2 regions of the Alteromonas sp. ABV4_515 genome follow, and region 2 is predicted to be linked to the other one. Evidence: predicted binding sites of a transcription regulator. Region 2 holds the regulator's gene; the other holds the start of a gene.

Region 1 (4,213 bases), on a different contig from region 2:
GTGCGGTGATCCCCGTGCTGCATGTACCGCCTGGTGCATTTAAGCCGCCCCCGAAGGTCGATTCAGCCGTGGTACGTTTAGTGCCACATGCCACCCCGCCAGTCGCGGTGAAATCCGTTGCCTTACTGGAAAAGGTGTGTGCAGCAGCATTCAACCAACGCCGCAAAACTATTCGTAATAGTTTGAGTGACTGGGTGACTGAAGCTGAACTGGAATCACTGAGTTTATCGCCAACTGCTCGTGCTGAGACCTTGTCTCTGGCTGATTTTGCGGCAGTGGCAAATTTAGTAGCAGACCGGGACGGAGAAAGCTGAGATGTCGGCTTCTCCTGGTATTTTGGTTTCAGTTTCAGCGAAACACATCCCTGATCATCCGGCAAATGGCCCAGATAAATACGCATTTGCTTATCACATCACAATCCGCAATCAGAGTGACGAGCGGGTACAATTGCTCAGTCGCTACTGGTTAATCACCGATGGCAATGGTAAAAATACCGAAGTACAGGGTGAAGGCGTTGTGGGTAAACAACCGCTTATCGACCCAGCCAGTGAGTATCAATACACCAGCGGTGCACTTATTGATACTCCCGTAGGCAGCATGCAGGGCCACTACGAAATGGAAAATGAAGACGGTGAACGCTTTCGCGTGCCGATCAATATTTTCAGTCTAAGCGTACCTAACGCGATCAACTAAAAAACGGTGTCAAAATTTGGCACCGCTTCCAACGGATAAGGATGCCAGCATGTCAGACTCGCAGACGTTGATTGTGGGCGATATTCAAGGTTGCTACGGCGGCCTGATGGCGTTGCTTGAAAAAGCTCACTTCGATGAAAAGCGCGATAGATTAATTGCAGTAGGTGACTTAATTGCCCGCGGCGAAGACTCCTACGCGACGATCAAGTATCTGATGGACTTAGGCGACAGATTCAACACCGTGCTTGGCAATCACGACCTGCACTTTCTGGCGGTGTCTCAGGGCATTAAGTCTGCGAAAAAAAGTGACCGTCTCGGGCCTCTTCTGGCCAGTAAAAAACTAAAAGATATCATCGATTGGTATCGCCAGTTTCCGTTGGCGCTTGCCCTCGATGAGACCACCACAATCGTTCATGCCGGCCTTTACCCCAAGTGGTCGCCGGAAACCTTACTTTCACTGAGCAACGAAGTCAGTACCGTATTAAAAAGTGATAAGTGGCCTGCATTGTTAAAAGAGATGTATGGCAATTCTCCCACCGAATGGAAAGAAGGGTTAAAAGGCACGTCGCGACTGCGCTTTATCATTAATGCCTGTACGCGCATGCGGTTTTTACAAGAGAAAAACCACCTCGAATTTGCCTGCAAATGTCATCCTGAGGATGCTCCCTCGTCGGTGACTCCCTGGTTTGAAGTTGAGAATGCATCACTCGCTGCCAGCGAGCGTATTATTTTCGGCCATTGGGCAGCGCTTGAGGGCGTAACGGGGAACAATCAATTTGTTGCACTGGATACCGGGTACGTATGGGGTAACAGCCTGACTGCAATGAGAATTCCGTCGAACACACTCATCAATGTGACACCTTAAATACCTCTGTATTAAAACAAACAACGTAAAAAACTGATTCCTATAGGTCTTTAGTCTAATTTTTGTTTACAATTAAACTTACTAATCGGTTATTCGACTAAACAAGCGGAATGTTCGGCCGATAAGAATAATGCGCTATAGTTTTTAGCGCATAGCACCTCAGGTATCAGTCACCATGAACACAACTGATTACTTAAAACTATAAATAAAACTGTGTTTCAGGAGTTCATATGAAAATCACGGTAGCCAAGCGCATTATCGGCGGCTTCGCCACAATAAGCCTGCTATTAGTTATAATCAGTGCATCTTCTTTCATTAACCTCAATTCTGTGGGATCGGCGGTTGATGAAGTGAATAAGGTAGCGGTTCCCACCCTTACCAGCAGTAATGCATTAAAAGCCAGCTTCCTGAATATGGGCCGCGTTACCTTCGAGGCTTACATTGAAGAAAGCGTGGATGGCCTTGAAAGCAAGTACGATAACTTCACGAATAGTAAAGCCAATTTCAGTACAGAATTAAAAAAGCTGGAAACCGTACTGGCGGATGATTCTGCCATGCTTGCCAGCCTTAAGCAGGTAAACGGCGCCTACGAGCAATACATTCAAAATGTAGAAGCAATGTACACCAGTCACCGACAGTTTATGGAAATGCGTAATGCCATAAGCGATAAGATTGGTGACTTAGAAGACAATGCCGATGACGCCTCTACCTATCTACTGGACTTTTCCGAATCTGATGAAGTAGCACGTAGTGCTGCGCTACAAAAATCAGCTGAAATTGGTAGCGAATTAGAAAGCCGCCTGCTTGAACTCATTACCGTGGCTAACGAATATGCAAAAACACAAACTCTCGTTCGTGCCGACGTTATCGGTAATGAAGTAGAGCTTATTGTTACCAGTGTTCGTGAAATGATGAACCAAATTCAAGGTACCGCAGCAGGTGCAGATACCACGGGTACACTGGATGAGATTTCGACGCTGGTTGACGATGCCATTGACGCCATTACCGGTTCTGACGGTGTATTGGCTCTGCAACGCTCTCGTTTAGAATACCGTGATGCGGCTGAACAAGCCCTGTCTCGCTCTGATGCAAACAGTCAGGAAGGCATTAGCGCCCTTGAAAACCTGCTTACTCAAGCCGATAAGAAAGCTGCAGAAATTGACGAGCAGGTATCGTTTAAGGTGACCTCAGGCAACACCATCGTGATTGTTGTGGCGCTGGCTTCACTGGCTGCCGCCCTGGTCATCGGTTACTGGACGGTTATTGCAATCACCCGCCCGCTGAATAGCGTTAACGAGTTACTGAATGTTGCCTCTTCTGGCGACCTTACCCGCCGTCTTGATGACTCCGCTGAAGATGAATTCGGTCAACTGGCGAAAAACTGTAATAAGCTGATTGGCAACCTTAAAAGCTTGATCACTGGCATTAATACTCGTGCTGAACAGCTTGCCGCAGCCTCTGAGCAAACATCTACTGTTACGACCCAAACAACGCACTCGATACAAGATCAGAAGTCGCAGATTGCTCAGGTTGCAACAGCAACAACAGAAATGCACAGCACGTCTATTGTGGTAAGCCAGAGCGCCGAAGACACGCTTAACGAAATTCGTCATGCAGACAGCGAAGCGGAAAATGTACGTTCAATTTCTCTTGAGAACAAACGCACTATTGAAGTACTGGCCCGGGATGTTGAGCAAGCCGCCGAAGTCATTAATAAACTGCATCAAGACAGCGCCAGCATTGGCGGTATTCTCGATGTTATTCGCGGCGTTGCCGATCAAACAAACTTGCTGGCATTGAACGCGGCCATTGAAGCGGCCCGTGCTGGTGAGCAAGGTCGAGGCTTTGCGGTAGTTGCAGACGAGGTGCGCACTTTGGCATCTCGTACGCAGCAATCGACGCAAGAAATTAACGCTATGATCGAAGTGTTGCAAGCTGGTGCTGAAAAAGCGGTGGCGGTAATGAATCAGGGTAAAGAGCAAACTGCTATCTGTGTTGAGCAAACTGACAACGCCACACGAGCGCTGGATGTTATCTCTGACGCAGTACGCAAAGCTTACGATGTAAGTACGCAAATTGAACAGTCTGCCCGCGAGCAAAACACGGTTTCAGCAGAAATCAGTGAGAAGCTTGAAAGTATCGTAGGTATTGCTGAAGAAACCACTGCTGGCGCACAACAAACGTCTCAGTCGAGTTCGGAAGTGGCCCGCCTTGCTGAAGAACTGCAACAATCTATCCGTCAGTTTAAAGTTTAAAAATGTCTATCCGGCGCCACCTTTAACGGGGTGGCGCACGCATTCCCAGCTCAATTCCCGGGCAATTCTACAAACCTTTATTATACTCAAAGCATGCGCCTGACGAGATTACGTTTGCTTTGAATCATAAATCCAATACTTTGAGAATGCAGCTCATGCTGGGGATAATCCTGGCGTGTCTAGCCATTCTTACTGCGCAAACGCTGATCAGATATTATTGGATCCTTCCCACTTTTGAAGCCATGGCGGAAGATGGCGACAAGCAGGATCTTGAACGCGTTGCATCGCAAGTAAACCAGGAACTCGAATCGCTTCACAAACTGGTTTATGACAGCGCCGTATGGGATGCCATGCACGACGCGGCCTCGAATAACGATGCCCAGTGGTTTAGCACTAATTT
Region 2 (4,213 bases):
TACTTCGACGCCACCTGCAGGCCCTTGACCTTTACCATGCAATTGATCAAGTAAGGCTTCAAATTCGTCATCAGTGATTTCGTCGTCACCGCTATCTGCGGCCGGCTCAACGGGTGCGACTGCCGGTGCTGGCGCAGCATCTGATGGCCCTTTAAACTGCCCTTTGCCGTGAAGCTCATCAAGTAGAGCTTCAAATTCATCATCGGTGATATCTTCACCATCGCCACCCGCTGCAGGTGCCGCTGGCGCTGCCGGGGCCGGTGATGCTGCAGATTCAGCAGGACGACCAGGCGCACCTGAACCATGTAATTGGTCCAGCAAGGCTTCAAACTCATCTTCTGAGATATCTTCAATACCACTGTCGCCAGATGCCACAGCAGTAGCTTCGGGTGCAACAGGCGTTTCTTCAACAATGAGTTCTGGTTCTTCTTCGACAGGCGCCTCAACTACCGGCGCTGCGGCTGAAACATCGCCGAAAATATTTTCGTCTGCGGATTCAGGCTTACTGAGTTTATGGAGGGTATCGACCAGTGCTGTGTCTGCGGCCTCTAATGGTTCGCGGGCTTTAACACGTTCAAACATCTCAACAACCACATCCGTGGCTTGGAGAATAACATCCATAAGTTCAGGTGTTAGCGTGCGCTGACCGTTGCGCATCACGTCAAAGACGTTTTCTGCACCGTGACAAATCTCTACCAGTTCGGTTAGAGAAAGAAAACCAGCACCACCTTTTACAGTGTGATACCCACGGAAGATAGCGTTGAGGAGGTCAGCATCTTCCGGGTTGTTTTCCAGGTCGACCAGCTGTTCCTGTAATTGTTCAAGGATCTCACCAGCCTCAACCAGAAAGTCCTGTAGTATATCCTCATCAACTTCAAACGACATTCATTCGCTCCCCTAAAAACCAAGGCTTGATAGAAGGTCATCCACATCGTCTTGACCCTGTACAACATCGTCACGTTTTTCAGCATCAAGAATTGGGCCTTCTGCCTCAATCGCATCTGGCTTCTTGGTGGGTGTTTTATCTTTAGGCTGACCAGCTTCACCAAACACAGTCAACATATTCACCAAGCTATCTTCTACTTCTTTCACAAGATCGATTACACGTCGAATAACCTGCCCCGTGAGATCCTGATAACCTTGTGCCATCAACACTTCGGTTAACAGACTATTAAGTTTAGTCGAATCCTGAGATGCGTCTTTAAACAGGGAGTCAATTTCCAAACACAACGACTTAAACTCACCTAGCTCGATTTGACGGGTCATGAGTTTCTGCCATTCAGGCTCAATTGCGCCGATACGCTCTGCCAGAGATTCCGCAATAGGCATGCATGACTCGACAGCATCCATTGTGGTGTTGGCGGCTTTCTCTGTTTCTTCGATGACGTAATTCAGACGAGTCTGCGCATCGGGAATATCATCGTTGGCTAAGCCTGCGATGCGCTCGTCTAATTGAAATGTGTTTAATGCATCATGGAGCTGACGGGTAAGCTTGCCAACCTCGGCAAAGAGCTCCACAGATTCCTTGGCTGATACTGCCTCCAACAGAGCATTGGCGGATTCATCATCCCCTTGCTCTAGATAACTAACCAGTTGCTTCGCCTCTTCTAGCGAAATAGGGACTTTTTTAATGGGTGACATCCAGTAATCCTCTTCTCTGGCAGGTGCTGCTAAGTTAGCCTAAACGCTGAAAGATTTTGTCTAATTTCTCTTTTAGTGTAGCTGCTGTAAATGGTTTCACCACGTATCCATTTACGCCAGCTTGTGCAGCAGCAACAATTTGCTCTTTCTTCGCTTCTGCAGTCACCATGAGCACTGGTAAGTGTTTAAGTTTGTCGTCAGCACGGATAGCTCTAAGAAGATCGATCCCTTGCATTCCCGGCATGTTCCAGTCAGTCACGACAAAGTCGAAGTCGCCTTGCTGGAGCATAGGCAAAGCTGTACTACCATCGTCAGCTTCCTGAATATTGGAAAATCCAAGATCTTTAAGCAGGTTTTTTATGATTCGTCTCATCGTAGAAAAATCGTCTACCACGAGAATTTTCATGCTCTTGTCCAAAATAGCCTCCGGTGAAGGATAGTAAATCGTTATTAATATTGGTGTGCGCTATTCTTCAGCCTGCCAGGATTGCATTCGTGCTTTTAGTTTTAACATGGCTTGGCTGTGAATTTGACTGACTCTGGACTCACTCACGTCGAGCACTTCACCTATTTCACGTAGGTTCAGTTCCTCGTCATAGTACAGAGACAATACAATCGCTTCCCGCTCGGGTAATGTTGTTATAGCGTATGCCAGCGCTTTCTGAAAGGCGCCTTGCATAAGATCTTCTAACGGTGAGTCATTACCCTTACTTTGTTCTGTTGTGATCACATCTTCAGATACACCGAGATCTTCGATACCGATTAATTTTCCGGCATTAACCTCGTTAAGCATTTGATGATAATCATTAATGCTGACATTTAGCTTAGCAGCTATTTCAACATCGCGCGCATCTCTTCCTGTTTCTCTTTCAACTAAAGAGATAGCTTCTGTGATTGCGCGGCTATTCTTGTGCACTGAACGGGGAGTCCAGTCACCTTTTCGAATTTCATCCAGCATGGCACCGCGAATACGAATACCCGCAAACGTCTCAAAACTGGCGCCCTTCGAACCGTCAAAATTTTTCGCAGCTTCCAGCAATCCGATCATGCCAGACTGTATCAGGTCGTCCACAAGCACACTGGCAGGTAAACGGGCCATCAAATGATGGGCTATGCGTTTAACCAATGGTGCATGTCGCTCTACCAACTGTGCAGTGTCATTCTGTTGTCGGTAAGCTGCTGCTTTACTGTTCAACGTTGGTTTCCTACCGCTTGTTTAGCTACCAGTTGTTCGATGAAAAATTCGAGATGTCCGCCTGGCTGGGCAGGAACCGGCCAATTAGCCGCTTTGGTCGCCAATTGACTAATGGCTACGGCGGCAGGCGAGCCTGGGAAAGCATCAACGATGGCTGTCTGCTTTCTTACCGCTCGACGAATATTCTCGTCGAAGGGGACGGTAGCCACCAGTTCAAGCGCCACATCAAGGAAACGCCCAGTGACTTTTGATAATTTACTGAAAAGCTCCTGTCCTTCACGTATGTCCCGCACCATGTTGGCAACAATTTTAAACCGAAAAACACCGTGTTCCCGATTTAGAATTTTAATTAACGCATAGGCATCAGTGAGCGAGGTGGGTTCGTCGCACACCACGACCATAATATCCTGAGACGCCCGGGAGAAACTCAGCACCATATCGGAAATACCCGCTGCAGTATCGACAATGAGCACGTCGATTTGCGAGCGCAATTCACTGAACGCACGAATTAGACCTGCATGCTCGGTAGGCGACAATTCTGTCATTGCCTGCGTACCCGACGTTGCCGGTGCGATTTTGATGCCATGGGGGCCGGTTACCAGCACATCGTCGAGGGTGCATTCGCCAGACAGCACATGAGAAAGGTTCTTCTCTACTCGCAGTCCGAGCATAACATCGACGTTAGCCAGGCCAAGGTCGGCGTCGAGCACCATCACCCGTTTGCCTTGCTTTGCCATGGCGATGGCCGTATTCAGTGTGATGTTGGTTTTACCCACACCACCCTTACCGCCGGTGACGGCTATAACCTTAATGAGGCGTGATTGATTCATCTTTCGTAAGCTACTCGCTTGATCTTCGATCATACTGCCTTAACTGAATTAACTTCATGATTATGCTTAGTATGATTCAAACCGTACTTTTTATAAAGCTTTGCCGCTGCAGATACGAGAGATTTCGCATCAGCAACTTTAATATCTTCAGGCACCTGCTGGCCATCGGTCACATAACTCACCGGTAGCTGCTGCTCAACAGCAACGCTTAATACCTCACCCAAACTGTAGCACTCATCAATTTTAGTGAAGATACAGCCGTCGAGTTTAACCGAATTATACGCTGCAATAATGCGCTGCAGAGCAGGATATTGGGTATTAGCTTGCGCAACCAGGTATTTACGTACAGGTTGCATTTGACCGTTGCTAAACTGACCAAGTTGTTGAATTAATCGGCTATCTCGCTGACTAAAACCTGCTGTATCTATTAATATTAGACGTTTATGACGTAACTGAAAGAGTTGTTCAGCTAATTCTTCGCTACTTTGTGCTTTTCGGGTAGTACAGCCAATAATTTTGCCGTAAGTCGCCAGCTGTTCATAAGCTG

What was found. Region 2 encodes FliA, which starts transcription of late flagellar genes. Its sites were predicted from a motif close to CTAAAGNTNNNNNNNNNNNNGCCGATA; they were not measured.
Region 1: ACXAGX_RS17340 (HAMP domain-containing methyl-accepting chemotaxis protein) is a predicted target of FliA. The motif match lies at 1,656-1,682, and genes of this name have one in related genera.

What each region holds. Positions count from the first base shown of each region.
Region 1 covers NZ_JBSWWZ010000007.1:221,088-225,300, reverse strand. Annotated here, with positions in the region: gene rsmA (16S rRNA (adenine(1518)-N(6)/adenine(1519)-N(6))-dimethyltransferase RsmA) at 1-314, shown strand, start outside; gene apaG (Co2+/Mg2+ efflux protein ApaG) at 316-693, shown strand; gene ACXAGX_RS17345 (symmetrical bis(5'-nucleosyl)-tetraphosphatase) at 743-1,558, shown strand; gene ACXAGX_RS17340 (HAMP domain-containing methyl-accepting chemotaxis protein) at 1,789-3,813, shown strand; gene ACXAGX_RS17335 (sensor domain-containing diguanylate cyclase) at 3,969-4,213, shown strand, end outside.
Region 2 covers NZ_JBSWWZ010000003.1:323,434-327,646, forward strand. Annotated here, with positions in the region: gene ACXAGX_RS09180 (chemotaxis protein CheA) at 1-885, opposite strand, end outside; gene ACXAGX_RS09185 (protein phosphatase CheZ) at 898-1,641, opposite strand; gene cheY (chemotaxis response regulator CheY) at 1,676-2,059, opposite strand; gene ACXAGX_RS09195 (RNA polymerase sigma factor FliA) at 2,108-2,836, opposite strand; gene ACXAGX_RS09200 (MinD/ParA family protein) at 2,833-3,699, opposite strand; gene flhF (flagellar biosynthesis protein FlhF) at 3,696-4,213, opposite strand, start outside.